2 regions of the Shewanella sp. Isolate8 genome follow, and region 2 is predicted to be linked to the other one. Evidence: riboswitches for the same ligand, from Rfam matches in the RefSeq annotation. Region 2 holds a riboswitch; the other holds the start of a gene.

Region 1 (10,898 bases), on a different contig from region 2:
TGTCGATCTACGTAGCCAGGATGCCCCAATGACCATGATCCGCGAGGAGAGTGACGCCTGGGTGAACCTGAATAACGACCTATATTTCCTCAAAAAATCAACGCAGATGCTGTGGGCATCGGAGCGCGATGGCTTTAACCATCTGTATCTGTTCGATCAGCAGGGACGACTGCTTAAGCGGTTGACTAAGGGCGATTGGGCGGTGGATGAGCTGGTGCATGTGGATGAGCAGGAAGGCTGGGTCTATTTTACCGGCCGCAAGGCGAGCGTGGTCGAGCAGCATCTGTTTCGCGTGTCACTCAAGGGCGGCAAGATAGAGCAGCTGAGCAAGCGTAGCGGCATGCACGCGCCGGTATTTGCCGACAATCAGGCAATCTATCTGGATTACTTCAACAGCCTGGCGCAGCCGCCGCAGATTAGTTTGCACGACGAGCAGGGCAAGCGTCTGGCCTGGGTGGAGCAGAACAAGGTGGATAAGGCGCACCCTCTCTATCCTTACTTTGGTCAGTGGCAGCTGCCCGAGTTTGGCCAGATAAAGGCTGAAGACGGTCAGGCACTGCAATATCGTCTGTTTAAGCCGACGCAGTTTGACGCCACTAAGCAATATCCTGTGGTGGTGCGCGTCTACGGTGGTCCCCATGCCCAGCTGGTGGTTAACAGCTGGAGTGAGCATGACTACTTTACCCAGTATCTGTTGCAGCAGGGCTTTATCGTGTTCCAGCTGGATAACCGTGGCTCGGCTCATCGTGGTACTAAGTTCGAGCAAGTGATCTATAAACATCTGGGGGAGGCCGAGGTGAACGATCAGAAGGCCGGTGTCGACTACCTGCGTAGCCTGAGCTATGTCGATGGCAAGAATATCGCTATCTATGGCCATAGCTATGGCGGCTACATGGCCTTGATGAGCCTGTTTAAGGCGCCGGATTACTTCAAGGCGGCTATCTCGGGCGCACCCGTGACCGACTGGTCTCTGTATGACAGCCACTACACAGAGCGTTACCTGTCGCATCCGGCGACCAATGCCGAAGGCTATGAGGCCTCTAGCGTACTGCCATACGTCAAAGGCTATCAGTCTGGCCTGCTCATGTACCACGGTATGGCCGACGACAACGTGTTATTTGAAAACAGTACTCGGGTCTACAAGGCGCTGCAGGATGAGGGCAAGCTGTTCCAAATGATTGATTACCCTGGCTCTAAGCACTCGATGCGCGGTGAGAAGGTGCGTACCCACCTCTACCGCTCACTGGCTGACTTCCTCGATAAGCAGCTGAAGCACTAGGCTATCGCTCTTAAGCCTTAGCAAAACAAAAGCCCTGTTGCTTATCGAAAGCAGCAGGGCTTTTTGTTGGGGAATAAGTATTGAAGTAGTTGAGTTGGTTTTGAATAAATTTTAACAAGGTACGAATAAACCTAACTAATCTTAGTTAGCCTAGGTTTAGAACTTTTGTGCATCTAATCAAATGTAGCTAAATCGAAGAGATAGAAGATACCTGTGTAAACACGATTTTGGCCCTTGATGACAGGACATCGTCGTGGAGGCTCCAAGGATGGAAATTCGGCGTGCCAAAATTGTGTTTGCACATCCCTCGCCGGGCAGGCGATTCAAAGCAATGCAGTGTGATGATGTTAATTAGGTTAGTGTGACAAAATTTGTAGGTGCAAATACCAAAGCTATCCATTCTTGGGCTTTGGCATAGTGTACCAGACACAAATCCCCTCTTTGGCCTTCTGACCTCCAGGTCTAAATCCTTCCCTAGGATTTTAGACATTCCCCACTTCCCTGTGGGTCAGGTAGGAAATGCCTTGAAATGTCGGGAACATTTCAGGCCCTGGCCATTGGGGATACCTCTCCATAAACAGAAAATCCATGTACAAATCCCCTCTTTGGCCTTCCTTGGCCACCGGGGATAAGTACAGTCCATGTACAAATACCAAAGCTATCCATCCATGGGCTTTGGCATAAGTGTTCCAGACACAAAAAAGCCAGTCGTTAGACTGGCTTTTTAATCGAATCACATTTGCGCTAGCTGGATGTGATTTATGCTTCTTCTAAGTTACCGCAGAAACGATAGCCTTCGCCGTGGATGGTGGCGATGATCTCTGGCGTATCTGGTAAGCTTTCGAAGTGCTTACGGATGCGACGAATGGTCACGTCCACGGTACGGTCGTGTGGCTTAAGCTCACGGCCTGTCATCTTCATCAGCAGGTCGGCACGGGTCAGGATCTTGCCTGGGTTCTCAACGAAGTGCAGCATGGCGCGGAACTCACTGCGGGGCAGCTTGTACGACTCGCCTTGTGGGCTTACCAGTGAACGGCTGTTGATCTCTAGGCTCCAACCGTTGAAGCGGTAGAATTCTACGGCACTCTTTTCTTCGGTTTCGCCGCCAGTGCTGTTGACGCGAGTCAGCAGGTTGCGTGCACGGATAGTCAGTTCGCGTGGGTTAAATGGCTTGGTGATATAGTCATCTGCACCAATTTCCAGACCCAAGATCTTGTCAACTTCGTTGTCACGGCCGGTAAGGAAGATAAGGCCGATGTTGTTGATTTCACGAAGTTCACGCGCAAGCAGTAGACCATTCTTGCCTGGTAGGTTGATATCCATTACCACAAGATTGATCTTGTTTTCCTGCATGGCTTTATGCATCTCTGCGCCGTCATTGGCTTCAGTTACCACATATCCTTCAGCCTCGAAAATACTTCTTAGCGTGTTCCGGGTAACGGCTTCATCTTCAACGATCAGAATGTGCGGGTTTTGCATATTTATTTACCTAATATTTGTTTAAAACTGTTCTAACCATGAGCGCTAGTTGGTGCTGCTGCGCCCTATCTGTCTTCGCGACAATTACCGAACTCACGTAGTGCTTTTATCAAACCCAATTGGTACAGCAACACACTTCATGATTAGTAAAGTATACGTATCTCTTTCAAAAGACACGCGAACTGTTACTCACTTCGATTAACAATAGTTGGGAATAGTTCCGTTAACTATCTAATATTTTCAAGTTTAAATGCTAAATCAGCCTAAGCTCACATTTTATACAGGAAATTGACTAACTTTTGATGACCTTGTCGTCGACAAGATGTAACAAAAAGTATTTCATCGTGAGATGAGTGGAAGTGAATCAACGAACTTATTGTACTCGTTTTAGTCATTTGTTAACAAATGAAATGTTAACAAAATTCCTTTGAGATTTGATGTAAATCACATTTGTGTGCATAAGGTTCTGATTTTAATGGTATTAATAAAATTTAATAAAGTGACCTGTCTCACACCTCTAGGAAGGCGGAGGAATTTTGCTATAATCGACGGAATCTAATTTAGGAATATTTTAGTGATGAGTACAGCAAGCGAACACCTTTGGCAATGCTATCAGCAAACGCAGTTCTTACTTACACAACCTTTCTCCCCTTCGTTATCATTTGCAATCATTACCGCTCATAATCCTAAAGGCCAACACCTTTCTCCCTCGCAAAACCGTCTCCTCGACAAACAGCTTCAACGTCATATTCAACGTCTCCAATATCCCTATCGTGCCCTGATCGGTGCCTCCAGTGACAGAGGCCATATGGAGAAGAGCTGGGCCGTGTCTATCGATAAGGCCGCAGCCGTAGATCTTGGCAAGGTGTTTAATCAAAACGCCATCTATTTTGTCGATGAGGACGAGCTGCAACTGGTGCCTTGTCTGGTGGAGTATGACGAGCTCACCCTGGGCAAGTTTTCTGCCCGGGTCTGTCTGGTCAGCGAGCTGCCCGACATCAGCCGCTAGCAGGCGGGGAACTTGAGAGGCTTTCATCAAGACAAGCTAAAATATCGTTGACTTTTTATTCTGTTATTTGATAGTTTTCTTGCATCCTGACCTTAAGGTTAGTGATACAGAAGAGGAGCGTTAACTAGGTAGTAAGCCCGAGGAGTCCAAACTCCGTTGACGGTTTATGAGGGAGATTAACGCCGAGGTAAAGAGATGTTTGGTTTCATCTATTTATCGGTCGACTGGGCTGAATCCCATCGATTGTCACCTGTTTTTTGGTGGAGAGCTTCTGGTGGCAATCGCTGTTTCCCGTCTTGGGGTGCGTCATCTTTGCACCAGGCTCTTCGAACGAAGTAAGTTCGGAGCGTATTCAATGTTATCTATTTCTTTCGTGTCATCGTCAGCTACTTGGGTTGAGGTGCGCTAATGTCTATTGTTGTTGCTAAGTTTGGTGGTACCTCGGTTGCCGATTATGAGGCGATGAACCGCTGCGCCGATATCGTATTGGCCAACCCTGAAACCCGCGTGGTGGTCGTTAGCGCCTCGAGCGGTGTGACCAATCTGTTGGTGGAGCTAACTCAGGAGCATGTGGACTTTGAGCGTCGTCAGCAGCTGCTCAAGGCGATCGCCTCGATTCAATATAAGATCCTCGACGAGTTGGGTCAGCCCCATGATGTGGCCGCCCGCCTCGATGCCATCTTAAGTAAGATTGCCAGCCTGAGCGAGTCGCTTTGCCAGCATCGCAGCAAGGCGACCATAGATGAATTATTGGCTCAGGGTGAGCAGTGCTCGTCTGTGCTCTTTGCTGCCGTGTTAAGAGAGAAGGGCGAGCGGGCGAGTGCCTTTGATGTGCGTCAGGTGATGCGCACCGACAGTCATTTCGGCCGCGCCGAGCCGCAGATAGAGGCGGTGAAGCAGCTTTGCTCAGAGCATCTGCTACCGCTGCTTAGTGAGCAGCGAATCGTGACCCAAGGTTTTATCGGCGCCGATGAACAGGGGGCCACCACTACGCTAGGGCGTGGGGGTAGCGATTACTCTGCGGCTTTGCTTGCCGAGGCGCTGGATGCGTCTGCGGTTGAGATCTGGACGGATGTGCCGGGGATCTTTACCACAGATCCACGCCTTGCACCGAATGCGCGTCCTATCCCTGAGATCAGTTTCAACGAGGCGGCCGAGATGGCCACCTTTGGTGCCAAGGTGCTGCACCCGGCAACCATTTTGCCTGCGGTCAGACATAAGATTCAGGTGTTTGTCGGCTCTAGCAAGGCCCCTGAGCTAGGCGGCACCTGGATTCGTCATCAGGTGAATGACGAGCCTATCTATCGCGCCGTGGCGGTACGACGCGACCAGACCCTACTTAACCTGCATAGCCTGCAGATGCTGCATGCCCAGGGCTTCCTGGCCGAAACCTTTGCCACCCTGGCAAGGCATAAGATCAGTGTGGATTTGATCACCACCTCAGAGGTAAACGTCTCGCTGACCTTAGATAAGACGGGATCAGATTCGGCCGGAAACAGCCTGCTGAGCGAGGCCTTGTTGCAGGAACTGTCACAGCACTGCCGGGTGCGGGTAGAAGAGGGCTTGGCGCTGGTGGCGATCGTCGGCAATAAGATTGCCACTACGGCAGGTGTGTGTCGCCGGGTCTTCGAGGTGCTTGAGCCCCACAATGTGCGCATGATCTGTCAGGGGGCGAGCCCGCACAACCTGTGTGTCCTGGTGGCCGAGTCTGAGGCGGCTCAGGTGGTGAGTGCGCTGCATCAGAATCTGTTCGAAGGCTAATGATGAAACCAATTCGTTCTACGCTAAAGGTTGGCGAGCTCGCCACAGGCCAAGATCTCGAACTCAACCTGTTTGAGTTTGCCCCAGAGGTCGTGACCGGCCCGAGCGTCTATATTCAGGCGAATGTGCACGGCGCCGAGGTGCAGGGCAATGCGGTGATCTATCAGTTGATGCAGGCGCTCGAAGGCTGTGAACTGCGCGGCAAGATCACCCTGGTGCCCCTGGCCAATCCTCTGGGAATTAATCAAAAGAGTGGCGAGTTTACCCTGGGCCGGTTCGATCCCATTACCGGGGTAAACTGGAACCGTGAATATCTCGACCATAAGCTGGATATTGCTAGCTGGTATCAGGGTCATAATCACCTTAATGATGCCGAGCTGATCGCCCATTTCAGGGCCTTGTTGGTCGAGCGTTGCTATAGCCGTCTGCATGAGCCCTGGGGGATCACTACGGGCCATCGTCTGGCGGTGAGCCTGCAGCAGATGGGCCATGAGGCGGATATCGTGCTGGATCTGCATACCGGCCCTAAGTCGTGTAAGCACCTCTATTGCCCCGAGTATGATAAAGATGCCGCCAAGTACTTCTCTATTCCCTATACCCTGCTTATTCCTAATGAGTTTGGCGGGGCCATGGATGAGTCTATTTTTTGCCCTTGGTGGCAGCTGAGTGAATATCTGGCCACTCAGGGGCGAGAGATTGAGGTGCCTGTGTCGGCCTTTACGCTGGAGCTGGGCAGTCAGGAGAATGTCGACCTAGAAGATGCCTTGGTGGATGTCGAAGGGATACTGGCCTATCTCAGCCTGCGCGGCGTGATAGGTGAGCGCATTTCGCCCTCGGGCATGCCACGCTATGCCTGCTACCTGAAAGACTATAAGAAGTATCATGCGCCACTGGGTGGTTTGGTGGAGTACAAAGCCAAGGTCGGGCAGCCGCTGCTCGCCGGTGAACCCTTAGCCAATATCCTGCGCGTAGACAGATATGGTGAGGAGCAGGCGATAGTGCCTTTGAGTCTGCGGGTAGACTGCGTGCCAGTACTGCATTTTGCCTCGGCATCTGTCTACCAAGGCACGGAACTCTACAAGGTGATGACCAAGGTGTTTGCGCTTTAGTTATAGGCTTGGTTAAGACTTAGCGTGTTAGCGTAGAGTTTGGTCTAATCGCCCGAAGCGTTACCAATAAAAAAGGGAGCCAAATGGCTCCCTTTTTCTGTTCATGCTAGATGCTTACTTGCGACGACGTAGCGCTGCAAATGGTAGCATCAGTAGTGCGAACCAACCCAGTGAACCACCACCTGAAGATTTCTCTTCCTTGGCGTTAACTGTGATTGTTGCAGTACCTGCTGCACTCTCTAGCTCACCATCGCTGGCGACAACAGAGAAAGTCAGGGTGTTGTTACCCGCTGGAGCAGTGAACTTAATTTCTGCACCGCCGTTGTTAAAGGTAACAGGTGTACCTGCAGTCTGTGTCCAAGTGTAGGTTAGCTTGTCACCATCAACGTCTTTACCGTTAGCCTTAGCGGTAACCACGAAGCCTTCGGTACTTGTCATACCGCTAGGCGCCACAGTTGGCGCATCGTTGATGTTGTTCACCATCACGTTGACAGTAGTCGCTGCGTTCAGGTTGCCTTCGGCATCCTTAGAGGTGTAGGTGAATGAGTCTTTACCGAAGAAGTCATCTTCTGGTGTGTAGGTAATAGAACCATCTTTATCTACAGTTACTTCACCATGCTCAGGCTCATCAACCAGTGTCGCTTCACCTAGGGCTCCAGCAGGCGCAACATCGATAATGCGCTGCGCATTAGCCGTCATGCCGTCACCAGTTATAGAGACGCGAGCCACTTTTTGGCTAACAGTGTCGTTTTCTAACACGTTTGCTTCCAAGGTCGCTTCTTCGTCAACTGAGAAGTTGTCTGTTTGACCTGGGTTGAAGCTAGTTGGTGTTGCCAGATAGTCGATCTCTACGCTGCCTGAAGAGGTTGCTTGAAGTGCAACATAGTCGTCAGAAGTAACAGTGCCACCTTGTCCATTGTAGTGGAAGGTTGTACCTACGCTACCGCTGATGTTCTCTGCACCGATAGTGACATTGCTAGGCATGTTAGGGATGTCTAGGTAGTTGAACCAAATATCTTCTACGTCACCAGTTTGAATCCACAGGCTGAAGCTGTACTTGTTACCAGAATCGTCTGCATAGAGCTGGGCATCTTTCCATTCGACAACGATCCACTTCTTGTCGCCAGCAGCAACAACGCTGATACCTAGCTGTCCGCCACCAGTGTCACCAACAGTGCCATCGCTCAGGTCGTAGTCACTCCAGAACGGTGCCAAGATGTTGTTTGGATTCGCGCTATCTGGTAGTTCCTTGTTGTTCCAAGTGCCAGAAGCTGAACCGCCACCAACGATAGCGATACCGTTGTCAGAGATGGTTAGCTGGGTGTAAGTTGCACCGTTGTATTTGAACTCAGGCAGGTTGAAGGTGAATGACTTCTCATCGCAACCATCAGTACAAGCTGGAACATAAGCCAGGTCTAGGTCGAAGATACTTGGCGCTGCGCCAGTACCTTTAGCCGATTTGATCTCTGGAAGATCCAGTCTACCTACCCAAGTGATACGACCAAGTGCTTCATCAACTTCAAAACCGTTTTGCGTTGCACCATTTAGTGTCACCTCAACATCATCGGCAGAAGTGAGCTTAGTGCCTTCTGGTGCCATAGCGGTAACAGTCACAGTGTTCTCAAACACAGTGTTGTTTACAACGGCTTTGATTGGCATATCCTCAGCGGCTGTTAGATCCGCCTTGGTCGCCATGGTAGAGATCAGTGAATCATCACTAGATTCTTTCGCCAAGATGGCAACAGGTAGGTGAGCATCTTGGTGAGAAGCACTCTTGATCATTACGTTACCGAAGATCCAAGCACCGTATTCGCTGAAGGTTGAATCAACAGTCACAGTGAAGGTTGCTGATTCGCCAGCTTCCAGTTCCAGTGATGAAGGCGATACGCTGATACCTGCGCTGTCAGAAGAAGCTGAAAGCTCCCAAGAGGTCTTCTCGTCGCTCTTGTTGTATACGGTACGAGTGAAAGTACAAGGACCGACACAAGAGTCAGAAGCGATTGAAGGCTTGTCGAAGGTCAGAACTGCTTTAGCCGCAGCATCTAAATCCATGCGACCCGCGCCCATTGCAAATGGATCGGCTGGTGTGGCTGCATCATCATCAAGCACGCCATCCATATGAGCGGTAGAGGTTAGAGCAGTCTTGATGTCGTTAGCAGACCAATCAGGGTGTAGCTGGCTCATCAAGGCTGCAGCACCTGCAACATGTGGGCTCGCCATACTTGTACCTGACATAGTGGTAAAGTCAGTGCCATCTTCATCAGGAGAGGTTGCAGACAGGATAGAGGTACCTGGCGCTGCAAGATCTGGCTTCAGAATGTTTTGGTTACCGTTAGGACCACGAGAGCTAGACTGGTTCAGGATATCGGCAAACTTGCTGTTAACGATACGAGTAACTTCGGCAGCAATCGTACCTGTGGTGTCATCACCTAGGCCTTCAAGAATTGCAGCACCATCAGCGTCAGAGACCATCACTGCTGGCAGTGTTGAATCTGGCATATACATAGTGATTGGAGCACCTGGTACGCTGTTGTAAACGATCATAGCTTTCGCGCCAGCAGCTTCTGCATTTTCAGCCTTAGTCGCGAATGAGCATGAACCACGAGAGATAAGCGCGATACCGTCTTTGAAAGAGTCGGCAGCAAATGGCGTACAGCCAATAGTGTTCTCTGCATCAATATTAGCTGCAGCGATAATTTGTCCAGAGATATCGCTTTCTAGCAGACCATTGTTACCTTCAAGAGCTAGAATTTCTTCCCCATCCACGGTTAGCGTGTTAGCGAAGAAACGACCTGTTGTGGTGTTGGCTACGGTAATGCCAGATTCGATACAGGCTGGACAACCGATAGTTTGAGGGCCGTTACCGTCGTTACCCGCAGCGGTAACAACCACTACGCCAGCGGCTTCAGCGGCTTCATACATCGCCTTGTATGGGCTGTTGGCTGGGTCGCCACCGGCGCCACCACCCCAAGAGTTGTTGATTACATCTGCACCATCGTTTACCGCGTGCTCCATCGCTTCCATCAGCATGATGTTAGAGCCACTGCCACGAGCGCAGTCAGTCTTAGTGAATAGGGCCTTGTAAACCATCAGGTAGGCAGCAGGTGCAACGCCTGACAGTTCAACTTCAACACCTTCATAGGTAGTGGTGATCTTGTTACCTACAGAAGTACCGGCAACGTGAGAGCCGTGACCACCGTAACCCAGTGGGCTCATGTGCTCTTCGGCACACACTTCAAAAGTAGGTTGTGACCAACGGGCAACGATTAGCTTGTCGTTACAGAAGCTTGCATCTACTGTCGAACAGTAGTCGTCGCTAGGCATTCCTTCGGCTGGTTTTGTGAAACCTTCGCCAGCAAACATTGGGTTTTCTGGGCGGATACCTGTATCAATTACCGCTACGCGAATGTCTTTACCAGCGTTTTCCATACCAGAAACCGCTTCCCACATCGCCGCTGAGTTGATGACGTCGTGAGATGAGTCCATGTTAGCTTCGTACATGGTCTCTGGGTACACAGACTTAACGTTTGGCATGGCCGCTAGCTGCTCGATGCTTAGACCTTGACCAACGATAGTCACACCGTTAAATAGGGTCTTGAAGCTTTGCTCGACTTTGGCGTTAGGCACTTTCTTCGCCAGTTCACTCACAAATTGTGACTGCTCTTTGGCGAGGAAGCTGGCATAGCTTTGAGCTGGTGCAGACTGTACGTTAACCTTTTGGCCTTTCTTAGGGGCTGTAGCTGCCATTGACTCAATGCCGCCTTGGTATTTAGCGACGGCTGGAGAGTTTAGTTCAATTATGAAGCGCTGCGGAGCCACTTGTGAAGGCTGAGAAGCTGCTGGCTTCTTGTAGCTATCGGCAGAAGTGATTTCCGGTGCGTAGGGATTTGCGGTGTACTGGTTGCTGGCAACAGCCGCACTCGAGATCAGCGCCGCTGAAATGGCTAGAGATAATTTAGTTTTCACAACTTCTTCCTTGTCAAATAGAAGTGTTTTGAGACACAAAACACTATTGGTATTGCTGTAACTTTGGTTACTAATCTTTTCTTATTTTGTTGCCGCTATGTTGACGGCTTGTTCTTTTTAACACAAAAGATTACCAAAGTTAAAGCTGGTAGAAGAAAAAGTTGTAAGCGGTTTTTAAATAGTAGTATCCACTAAGGCTGTAAGCCCCAGTGGTACTGACTTAAGGCTTCACCGCGCGGCTGATTGGATTTTGTAAACTGATGAGTGTTTCGGTGGACTGGATCTCATCGATCGA
Region 2 (10,898 bases):
CACATTTATCGCTTATCCCTACCGCCAACCGAATCACGACAGGCCTGCCATGGCCAGAGGCTCGCTATTAGCACTCGTCGCGGCGGCCGCTAAATAAGACCATTCGGGCAATAGAGGGCTCTAAAGATATCCATGTCAGCCAATCACTTAGCTAAGTGGGGCTGACATCGTACTATTTTCAGCCTGAGTTAATTTACAAACGTTAGATTATCCCTACACCCGCCCACATAAAAATAACAATCGCAATCTAAGGAAGTTGTATAGATGAAATTGAACCTTATCGCCTTTGCCGTCGTCGGCGCCTTATCGACCACACTGCTCCTCAGTGGTTGTCAGACAAGCAATGCCCCCACACAGGCCGCCGGCATGGAAGCGCAAAACCCGTTGATGCAGCCAAGCACGCTGCAATATCAGGCCCCAGATTTTAGCCAGATCAAGGATGCGCATTTCGAGCGCGCCCTAGAGCAAGGCATCGAAGAACACCATGTACAGGTATTGGCCATTGCCGACAACAAGGAACCCGCCACCTTTGCCAACACTATCGTGGCATTGGAGACCAGCGGCGAGCTGCTGACTCGCGCCTCCAAGGTGTTTTACAACCTAACAGGGTCTAACAGCAACCCCGCCCTGCGTAAGCTACAGGGCGAGATGGCCCCTAAGATGGCCGCCCACTCAGACAACATCCACCTCAACGGCAAATTGTTTGCCCGCATCGACAGCCTGTATCAGAGCCGCAACACCTTAGGGCTAACGGCCGAAGAGGTGCGCCTGATAGAGATCTATCATCAACGCTTCGTCATGGCGGGTGCCAAGCTGACCGAGGCGCAAAAGGCCGAGATACGCCTGCTGAACGAAGAGCAGTCTAAGCTCACCAACGAATTTGGTCAGCGCCTGCTAAGGCTCACCAAGGAGATCGCCGTCGTGGTCGACAACGTCGATGAGCTAAAGGGACTGTCAGACAGCGAGATCCGCGCCGCCAAGGCCGATGCCAAGGCCGCAGGCCATGAAGGCAAGTATCTCATCAATATCACCAATACCACTCGTCAGCCTATCCTGGCCAAGCTGGAAAACCGTGAGCTACGCCAGCGGGTGTGGCAGGCCTCATCTAATCGCGGCATGAGCGGCGACAACGAAACCGCCTCACTGGTTGCCCGCCTGGCACAGCTGCGCGCCGAGCGCGCCAAACTCCTGGGTTACGATAGCTGGGCCGACTATCGACTGACGCCGCAGATGGCCAAGACCCCAGAAGCCGTCTATCAGATGTTCGGCTCTATGGTGCCCGCCGTAGTGGCCAACACCCAGAAGGAAGCCGACGATATCCAGGCGATGATCGACAAGACTGGTGGTAACTTCACCCTGGCACCTTGGGATTGGGCCTTCTATGCCGAGAAGGTGCGTAAAGACAAATTCGATCTCGACAGCGCCGCCATCAAACCCTACTTCGAGTTTGAACGTGTGCTCAAGGACGGCGTGTTCTTTACCCTGGAGCGTCTCTATGGCGTGACCCTCAAGCCGCGCCCGGATCTGCCTGTCTACCATGAAGATGTGAAGGCCTACGAGATGTTTGACGCCGACGGCAGCTCGATAGCGATATTCTACGCCGACTACTTTGCCCGCGAAGGCAAACGCGGCGGCGCCTGGATGAGCTCCTTCGTGACTCAATCGAAGCTACTGAACCAGAAGCCTGTGGTAGTCAACGTGATGAACATCAAGAAGGCGCCAGAGGGCGAGCCTACCTTCGTCAGCTACGACGAAGTCACCACCATGTTCCACGAGATGGGCCATGGCACCCACGGCATGTTCTCTAAGGTGACCTACCCTAGCCTGTCGGGCACGGCCGTTTCCCGCGACTTTGTCGAGTTCCCCTCGACCTTCGAAGAAGACTGGGCGGCCCACCCCGAGGTACTGGCCAACTACGCCAAGCACTACGAGACGGGCGAAGTGATCCCCGACGAGCTACTGCAGAAACTGCTGAAATCACGCAGCTTCAACCAGGGCTTCGACACCTTGGAGTATATGGCGGCGGCCCTGGTGGATCTCGAGTGGCACTCACTGAGCGCCGACGCGCCGCTGCAGGATGTGGCCGAATTCGAAGCCAAGGCGCTTAAGAAACACGGCATCAATATCGCCGCCGTACCGCCACGCTACAAGTCGACCTACTTCGCCCACGCCTTCCCCGGCGGTTACTCGGCCAGCTACTACGCCTACATGTGGAGCGAGATCCTGGCGGCAGATGCCTTCGCCTATGTGCAGACCCAGGGCGGTCTTAACCGCGAGATTGGCATGAAGTACCGTAAGACCATCCGCGAGGTCGGCAACAGCGTGCCGCCGATGGAGGCCTACAAGGCCTTTAGAGGTCAGGCGCCGACCACAGAGGCGCTGCTAAAACGCCGCGGTCTCAACTAAGCGAATTCCCGTTAAAGGGGAATATTAACCATAAAAAAATGCCGCTCCATGAGCGGCATTTTTCTGTCTGTGTGGTATCGACAGGTCACTTATACCAATCGTAATAAACAATTGATCATTCTAGCTTGTTAAAACACTCGATAACTGTATTAGTATTTTTAATTGTAGAATAACTACTTATCTAAAAATCCAGCTTTGTTCTCAAGCGTTTTGCCTGCGCTATTTCTGATCACATATTTACTGTGATTGGTATTAAACCGGACGGTTAGCCTTATGACGCAGCACCAGAATGCTTACCACAAACACCCCACTACAGGCGGCCAGTCCCGCGCCGACCGACTCGGTAAAGCCCAGCACGGTATACCCCACCAGGCTGATCCCCGCCACGATGAGGGCATAGGGTAGCTGAGTCAGCACATGGTCTATGTGGTGACAGTTCGCCCCGGTAGACGACAGGATAGTAGTATCCGAGATAGGCGAGCAGTGATCGCCAAACACGGCGCCCGCCAGCACAGAGGCCAGCATAGGCAGCATCATGTTGGTGTGGGTGCCCATGGCCATATCGGCGGCAATCGGCAACATGATACCGAAGGTGCCCCAGCTGGTGCCGGTAGAGAAGGCCGTCAGACCCGCCAGCACGAACAGCACGGCAGGCAGCAGCGCGAACGGAATGTTACCCGTCGCCAGGCTCGCCATATACTTACCCGTCTCCATCTGACCGATCACCCCGGCGATGGTCCAGGCGAACAGCAGAATATAGATGGCGGGCAACATGGAGCGCGCCCCGGCCAGCACACCTTTAAAGATAAGGGCCTTGTCCAGTCCCTGAACAGCCACCAGCACTAGGGTAGCTGCCAGACCAATCACGGCACCGAAGAAGAGCGATGAGGCCACATCCGTCTTCTCGAACGCCCCTATCACGCTAAAGGGCAGGTTTTCCGCGGCCAGCGCAGCGGCGCCGCTGTCGATCATGAAGTAGATGGTAGCAAATACCAGCACGGTAATAGGCAGGAACAGGCCTAAGATCTTACCCGAATCCGCCTCTGGTAGGTCGCTGTTGGCGCCTGGCGGCAGGCCCTTGGCCTCGTCATACAGGTTACCCTTCTGGGCGTTTAGCTCATGCTGGCGCATCGGCCCCACATCCAGCCCCATGAAGGCCACACATAGCAGCAATACCAGGGCGAAGATGGCATAGAAGTTCATCGGGATCATCTGGATAAACACGCTCAGATGGCCGGTGTCGGCAAAGCCATGGGCGGTGAGTATGCCGCCGATCAGCGCGATGATGTACGCCCCCCAGCTAGAGACGGGGGAGATCACACAGATAGGCGCGGCGGTCGAGTCCAGCAGGTAGGCCAGCTTGCTGCGGGAGATATAGTATCTGTCGGTGAGCGGCCGGGCGACGCTGCCCACGACCAGGCTGTTGAAATAGTCATCGATGAAGACCACGCAGCCCAGGAACATGGTGAGCAGCTTGGCATCGCGCTTATTACGAATATGCTGACGGGCCCAGTCGGCAAAGGCCTTGGCGGCACCGCTCACGGTAATGATTGCGGTGATCATCCCAAGCAGAATCAAGAAACCCAGCAGATAGACGTTCCAGCTGTTTAAGGCGCCATCATCCCACACCAGGCCCACCACCTGTTGTCCCAGGTATTGGCCCATATCCAGCGGTGAAAAATCGGCAATTAACAGTGCCCCCAGGAGGATCCCCACACCGAGCGAGAGCAGGACGCGGCGGGTAAAGATCGCCAGCAGAATCGCCACCACGGGCGGCAGCAAAGAAAGTGCCGAATCGGCATAACTCAAAGTTGTCATTGTAAAATATTGTCTTCGTTTAAATACGAATGGAGGGCAACTGAACTGGTGGGATATAGCATGAGATATTACACCTGTCCTATCAGTAGCGCTCCATAGTGATACCCATTCTCGGTATACCTTCCACTTATCAATCCAGATAAGAAGCACTATGGCAGTGCTGCCTCTATTCGATGACAGCCCCAGCGGCAAGCCTTGATCAACTCCACCACTTCGGCACCAAATCCTTTCATATTCGCTTAACGGCATCACCCTAACGAATACTACTGATATTTAATGCACCTCTACGTCTCAGGACGCCTGCCAATGTCACTATCGGCAAACGTGAGGCACATAAAAACACAAGCGGCTTTAAGGACGCTACCTCAAAGCCGCTCCATGTGATCTATATCACACTAAATTTTAGATGAACACCAAAGTGCTCACCAAGCATTTACATTTTATTAAATAAGTTCGAGTAGCTTAGGCACTGCCTCGAACAGATCCGCTTCCAGACCATAGTCGGCCACCTGGAAGATAGGCGCCTCAGGATCTTTGTTGATCGCCACGATCACCTTAGAATCTTTCATCCCCGCTAAGTGCTGGATGGCACCCGAAATACCCACGGCGATATAGAGGTCTGGCGCAACAATCTTACCCGTCTGACCCACCTGCAGATCGTTTGGCACGTAACCGGCGTCAACCGCGGCGCGAGACGCACCCAGTGCACCGCCCAGCTTATCGGCCAACTGCTCGAGAATCGCAAAGTTCTCGGCGCTGCCCATGGCACGACCACCCGACACCACGACTGAGGCCGCACCAAGATCGGGACGCTCAGACTCAGACAGGGTCTGCGAGACAAACTCGACATCGCCGCTGTACTCGTTATCCAGGGTCTGCACCGAGGCACTACCGTCCTGGGCAACCGCATCGAAGGCACTGGCGCGAACCGTCATCACCTTGATGGCATCCAGGCTCTGAACCGTCGCCATGGCGCTACCGGCATAGATAGGACGCACGAAAGTATCTTCGCTGACCACTTCAACCACTTCAGAGATCTGCGCCACATCTAAAAGGGCCGCAACGCGTGGCAGTGCATCTTTACCGACACTCGAGGCCGCAGCCAGGATGTGTTGATACTCGCTGGCCACAGAAACGATCAGCGATGACAGGTTTTCGGCAATGGCGTTGGCATAAACGGCGCTATCGGCCACCAATACCTGACGCACACCGGCAAGCTGCTTGGCGCTCTCAACCGCGGCGCCACAGTTATGACCGGCTACCATCACATCGACTTCGCTACCGATCGCCTGAGCACAAGCAACTACCTTGGCGGTATCGAGTTTTAAAGTCGCATTATCATGTTCTGCTATTACTAGAATCGCCATTTAGATCACCTTCGCTTCATTCTTTAGCTTGTCCACTAGCTCCTCGACAGAAGCCACCATAATACCCGCTTGACGCTCGGCAGGCGGTGTCACCTTGAGCACCTTCTGATGCTGCTTCAGGGTCACGCCCAGGCTGTCTACCGTGATGGTATCGAGCGGCTTACGTTTCGCCTTCATGATGTTAGGTAATTTGGCATAGCGAGGCTCGTTCAGACGCAGGTCTGTGGTGACAATCGCAGGCAGTGGCATCTTTAGGGTCTGCAGACCGCCGTCGATCTCACGGGTAACCACAAGTTGCTCGCCTTCAACCTTTACCTCAGAGGCAAAGGTTGCCTGAGGTAGACCGGCTAGCGCCGCCAGCATCTGGCCTGTCTGGTTGTTGTCACCATCGATAGATTGCTTACCCAGCATGATCAGCTGAGCCTGCTCATTGGCTTGAATCGCGTTGAGGATCTTTGCAATAGAAAGCGGCGCAAGCTCTTCGTCGGTTTCCACATGAATACCGCGGTCTGCGCCCAGCGCCATCGCCGTGCGTAGCTGCTCCTGCGACGCCTTAGGCCCTATGGTTGCTACCACGATCTCGGTCGCAATACCTGCTTCTTTCAAACGTACCGCTTCTTCTACAGCAATCTCACAAAATGGGTTAATGGCCATCTTCAGATTTGCGGTATCGACATTTGTATTGTCAGCGTTAACCCTGACCTTCACATTAGCATCGACGACGCGTTTTACTGGCACCAATACTTTCATAAGGCTTCCTTCTTACGTCTTTATTCTGGATAACAAATAGTGCATAGCGAAACTATCACCAACTTACGCCACTTTACGTGCTGTTGACGTTAACGTCAACAGGAAGTCACCTGCATCTTTGTCTTACATCAAAAACAGCGTGTTTAGGGGTGACTAAGAGGTCAAAATGGGACAAAAAAAGAAAAGCTGAAATAAAATTTACATTAAAGGCTCAAATATTCATTTAATTCGTTTGATAAAACCTTTTTTAGTTCCTATTATTAGCCCTGCAATCCTATTTACTATTTTATTTTTAAGCAGGACATTATAAATATGAGCGAATTTCTAGATATATTGACGCATGGTCGTCGCTTTAAGGCTGCTGTTAAAGAATTGTCGGTAGAAGATTTAAAAGATGTAGCAGTTAAGCTTGAAAAAATCATTACCGAGAAAGAGAAGCAGGCAGAAGAAGAAAGCGCGGTTATGGCCGAGCGCAATGCAAAGATAGAAGAGATTCGCCAACAAATGGAAGCTGTTGGTTTATCAATTGACGATTTAGGCGCAGTGGCTGCTAAGCCAGCTCCTAAGAAACGTGCTCCACGCCCACCAAAATATAAAATTGAAGTGAATGGCGAAACGATCACTTGGACGGGTCAGGGTCGCACACCAACCGTATTTAAAAATGAGTTAGATAAGGGTCGTTCACTCGAAGACTTCCTTATCTAAGCTTAAACATTCCCACAGTGGGATGAACGAGCAAAAAAGCCAACCTCAGGATTGGCTTTTTTATTTGTTAGTCAGGGCAAGTTTGCTACATCCATTTGCGTTCCCCCTTTCTTTTGCATTTTCTCAGCCATTATTCAGTCATTTCTCCAATGCTTTTTCGAGTGATTTTCCAGCCTCCCTTTCTCAACCAATGCCGAGTGTTTGCCAAGCCGCTATTTCTCAGGAGCCTGACATAAACCGATACAGTTCAATGTTTGGAAATTGTTCATAATATAGGATAATCTTGAGCTACTTTTGATCCCAGCCAATAATAATTAAACGCCATGCGAATCCATTTCCTCTCAGTGCCCGCGAGTCTGGTGGCCTGCCTCTTGGCGAGTCCGTCCGCGATAGCAAACGCTCAGCTAACAGATAACACGCCAAAATTAACCGCGCTGTCCCATGCAACCCTGATGATCGCCCCCGGCGAAACCAAACAGGATGCCACCCTGTTAATTGAAGATAATAAAATTAAAGCCATTATCTCCAATGACAAAATACCCGAAGATGCCTATGTCATCGACATGACAGGTAAGCATATTTATCCCGGCTTTATCGACCCATATACCAATTACGGCATTGACTTTAAATATGACCAGCAGAAAGTGGCCCGCCCGGTTTATGAAATTAAACGCATAGGTGGTAATGCCGATAATGGTGCAATTCACGCTGAAAAAGAGTGGTTTAACTATATATATCCCGACCAGGAAGCGGCCAAGCAATGGATTGATAATGGGTTTACCAGCGTACAAACCGGTATGTTAGACGGCATATTCAGAGGCAGGGCCGCAACTATCTCACTGGCCCCCTTAAAAGCCAATGACATTATTTATCGCGCAAAATCCAGTCACCTGCTCGCCTTCGATAAAGGCAGCTCGATTCAGGATTACCCAAACTCCTTAATGGGCAGTATCGCGCTTATTCGACAAACTCTGGCCGATGCCAACTGGTATAGCGCCAATATAGATAAAGCCGACTCGGCTACCCAAGAGAAAAATATCGAATTTAATATCGCGCTGCAGCGCCTGGGTGATATAGACAAACACCCGGCCGTATTTGAAACCAGGAATTTAAATAGCCTGCTGCGCGCCGCTCACTTAATGAACGAATTTAAATTATCGGCAAGCCTGGTAGGCAGCGGACGAGAATATGCCCGCATCGACGAGGTCAAGGCCACCGGCTTTAGTATTATCGCCCCGCTCAATTTTCCCGCGGCTCCCAATATTAAAGATGGCGACAAGGAGAGAGAGATAAGCCTGGCCAATCTACGCCACTGGGAGCGCGCGCCGAGCAATCCACACGCACTGGAAAGTGCCGAGATCCCCTTCGCCTTTACCCAGCATGGCATCAAGGCCGACGCCTTCTGGCCAAGACTCAGGCAGGCGGTCAAACAAGGGCTGAGCCAAGAGACAGCATTGGCGGCCCTCACCACTGAGGCGGCAGAAATTGCGGGCATCTCTACCTTTAGCGGCAAGCTAAAGCCCGGCTTCATGGCGGATCTGGTAGTGACCGATGGCGACATCTTTACCCAAGGCAAAATTGTCAGCGTCTGGCTACAGGGCAGCGAGACACAGAAGGTGCCTCGCGACAGACACTGGCTCGGCCAAGGCTATCAGCTGACGCTGGGCGAGCTCACCCTAGATCTGGACTTGGTCGACGACGACAAGCTCAGCGGCACCCTGGCCAGCGGCGAGCAGGAGATAACCCTGAGCGACCTTAATTATGCCAATGAACGCCTGACCTTCAACGCCAATCTCGGCGAGGCGGGTTACCCAGGCATCAGCCGCTTCACCCTCTGGTTCGATCCCCAAGGAATTCACGGCAGGATGCTCGACAACAGTAATCGCCAACACCCAATCGCGGGTGTGGTCATGGCACAAGAGCACAAAGATGAATCCGAGCAGGAGAAACCTGCCAAGGCGCTCATCTCCAAACTCACTCAGCCCAACACCGCCTACGGCCTAACGGCGCAGCCCAAGGCTGAGCGCCTGCATATCAAAAACGCTACCCTGTGGACCTCGAGCCAGCAGGGGGTACTGGAAGGCTATGATCTGCTTATCCGCGATGGCCGTATCGAAAAGATAGGCCAGTCTCTCAAGACGCCATCTGGCTACCAAACCCTGGATGCCACCGGCAAACACCTGAGCGCAGGTATTATCGACGAGCACTCCCACATCGCCCTTAACGGCGGCACCAATGAAGATACCGACGCAGTCACCGCCGAGGTGCGTATCGGCGATGTGATCAACCCAGACGATATCGCCATCTACCGCGCCCTGGCGGGTGGTGTAACCACTGCACAAATCCTCCACGGCAGCGCCAACCCCATAGGCGGTCAGGCCCAGGTGATCCAGATGCGTTGGGGTGAGAGCGCCGAGGCGATGAAACTTAAACAGGCACCGGCCAGCATCAAGTTTGCCCTCGGCGAAAACGTCAAACAGGCCAACTGGGGCGACAACTACAACCGCCGCTTCCCCCAGAGCCGCATGGGTGTGAAGTCCCTGTTCGAAGAGTCCTTCAACGAGGCGCTGGCCTATGAGAAGGCAAACGCCGACTATGAGCGCCTACGCAGCAGTCAGCAACGCAAACAGGTGGCGCCCAAGCCAAACTATCGCCTGGCGGCGGTAGCCGAGGTGCTGCGCGGCGAGCGTCAGGTGCATATTCACTCCTATGTACAGTCTGAGATCTTGATGTTCTTACGCCTCGCCGAGGCCTATAACTTTAGGGTCGGCACCTTCACCCATATTCTGGAAGGTTATAAGGTGGCCGACGAGATGGCCAAGCACGGCACCTACGCCTCCACCTTCTCCGACTGGTGGGCCTATAAGTTCGAGGTCTATGACGCCATACCGCAAAACACCTGCCTGATGCACAACAAGGGAGTGCTCACCAGCATCAACTCGGACGACTATGAGATGCAGAGGCGTCTCAATCAGGAGGCGGCCAAGTCCATGATGTATTGCGACATGTCGCCAATTGATGCCTGGAACATGGTCACCATCAACCCGGCTAAACAGTTAGGCATAGACCAGCTCACCGGCTCACTGGAAGAAGGCAAACAGGCCGACCTGGTACTCTGGAATACCTCGCCGCTCTCCGTCTATGCCAAGGTAGAAAACACCTGGGTGGAAGGCCGCCGCTACTTCGACCGTCAGCAAGACAAGAAGATGCAGCTCGAGGTTGAACGCGAGCGCGCCGCGCTGATCCAGGCGGTATTGACCCGGGATAAACCCGAGGTACCCGGCGAGATGCCAGAGGATAAGCAAGAGCCCCAGTGGCACTGCGACACCCATTACAACGCCTGGGGCACAGCCCTGAGCCAAACAGCCCTGAGCGAGCATAAAGCCATGAGCGAGCATAAAGCCCACAGCCAGAACAGCGCCCACAGCAAGCTACACAAGGAGGCCATCTAATGAAGCCGACACTCTTCGTCCTTAGCCTGGGCCTCTTCTCCTGTGCGTCGCTGGCCCACGACATGGTGCCCGCCAGCGCCCAGAGTCAGCCGATACTGATCCACAACGCCCGCGTGCACACCGCCCTTAACGGCGTGCTGGATGCCACCGACGTACTGTTCGACAAGGGCAAGATAGTCGCCATAGGTCAACAGCTCTCACAAGAGGGTGCCAAGGTGATCGATGCCAGCGGGCAAGATCTCTACCCTGGGCTTATCGCACTGGACACCTCTATCGGCATCGTCGAGGTGGAGATGATGCGCGCCAGCAACGACGCCTTCGAGGTGGGTGACAGCAACCCGCAGCTACTGGCCGTCAGTGCCTTCAATCCCGACTCGGAGCTTATCCCAACCATCAGGGT

Evidence for each region. A riboswitch is a leader RNA that binds a small molecule or an ion and turns the genes downstream of it on or off. The one in region 2 is predicted to bind lysine.
Region 1: another riboswitch for lysine. It lies ahead of lysC (lysine-sensitive aspartokinase 3); the one in region 2 lies ahead of L1D43_RS10670 (Na+/H+ antiporter NhaC family protein).

The regions. Positions count from the first base shown of each region.
Region 1 covers NZ_JAKEVI010000001.1:317,670-328,567, forward strand. Annotated here, with positions in the region: gene L1D43_RS01330 (S9 family peptidase) at 1-1,279, shown strand, start outside; gene arcA (two-component system response regulator ArcA) at 2,039-2,758, opposite strand; gene L1D43_RS01340 (DUF3293 domain-containing protein) at 3,336-3,767, shown strand; lysine riboswitch at 3,870-4,046, shown strand; gene lysC (lysine-sensitive aspartokinase 3) at 4,176-5,528, shown strand; gene L1D43_RS01350 (succinylglutamate desuccinylase/aspartoacylase family protein) at 5,531-6,637, shown strand; gene L1D43_RS01355 (S8 family serine peptidase) at 6,752-10,603, opposite strand; gene asnC (transcriptional regulator AsnC) at 10,824-10,898, opposite strand, start outside.
Region 2 covers NZ_JAKEVI010000002.1:304,893-315,790, forward strand. Annotated here, with positions in the region: gene L1D43_RS10665 (M3 family metallopeptidase) at 265-2,406, shown strand; gene L1D43_RS10670 (Na+/H+ antiporter NhaC family protein) at 2,659-4,224, opposite strand; lysine riboswitch at 4,303-4,519, opposite strand; gene L1D43_RS10675 (FAD-binding protein) at 4,668-5,591, opposite strand; gene L1D43_RS10680 (electron transfer flavoprotein subunit beta/FixA family protein) at 5,592-6,341, opposite strand; gene L1D43_RS10685 (H-NS family nucleoid-associated regulatory protein) at 6,654-7,046, shown strand; gene L1D43_RS10690 (amidohydrolase family protein) at 7,370-10,498, shown strand; gene L1D43_RS10695 (amidohydrolase family protein) at 10,498-10,898, shown strand, end outside.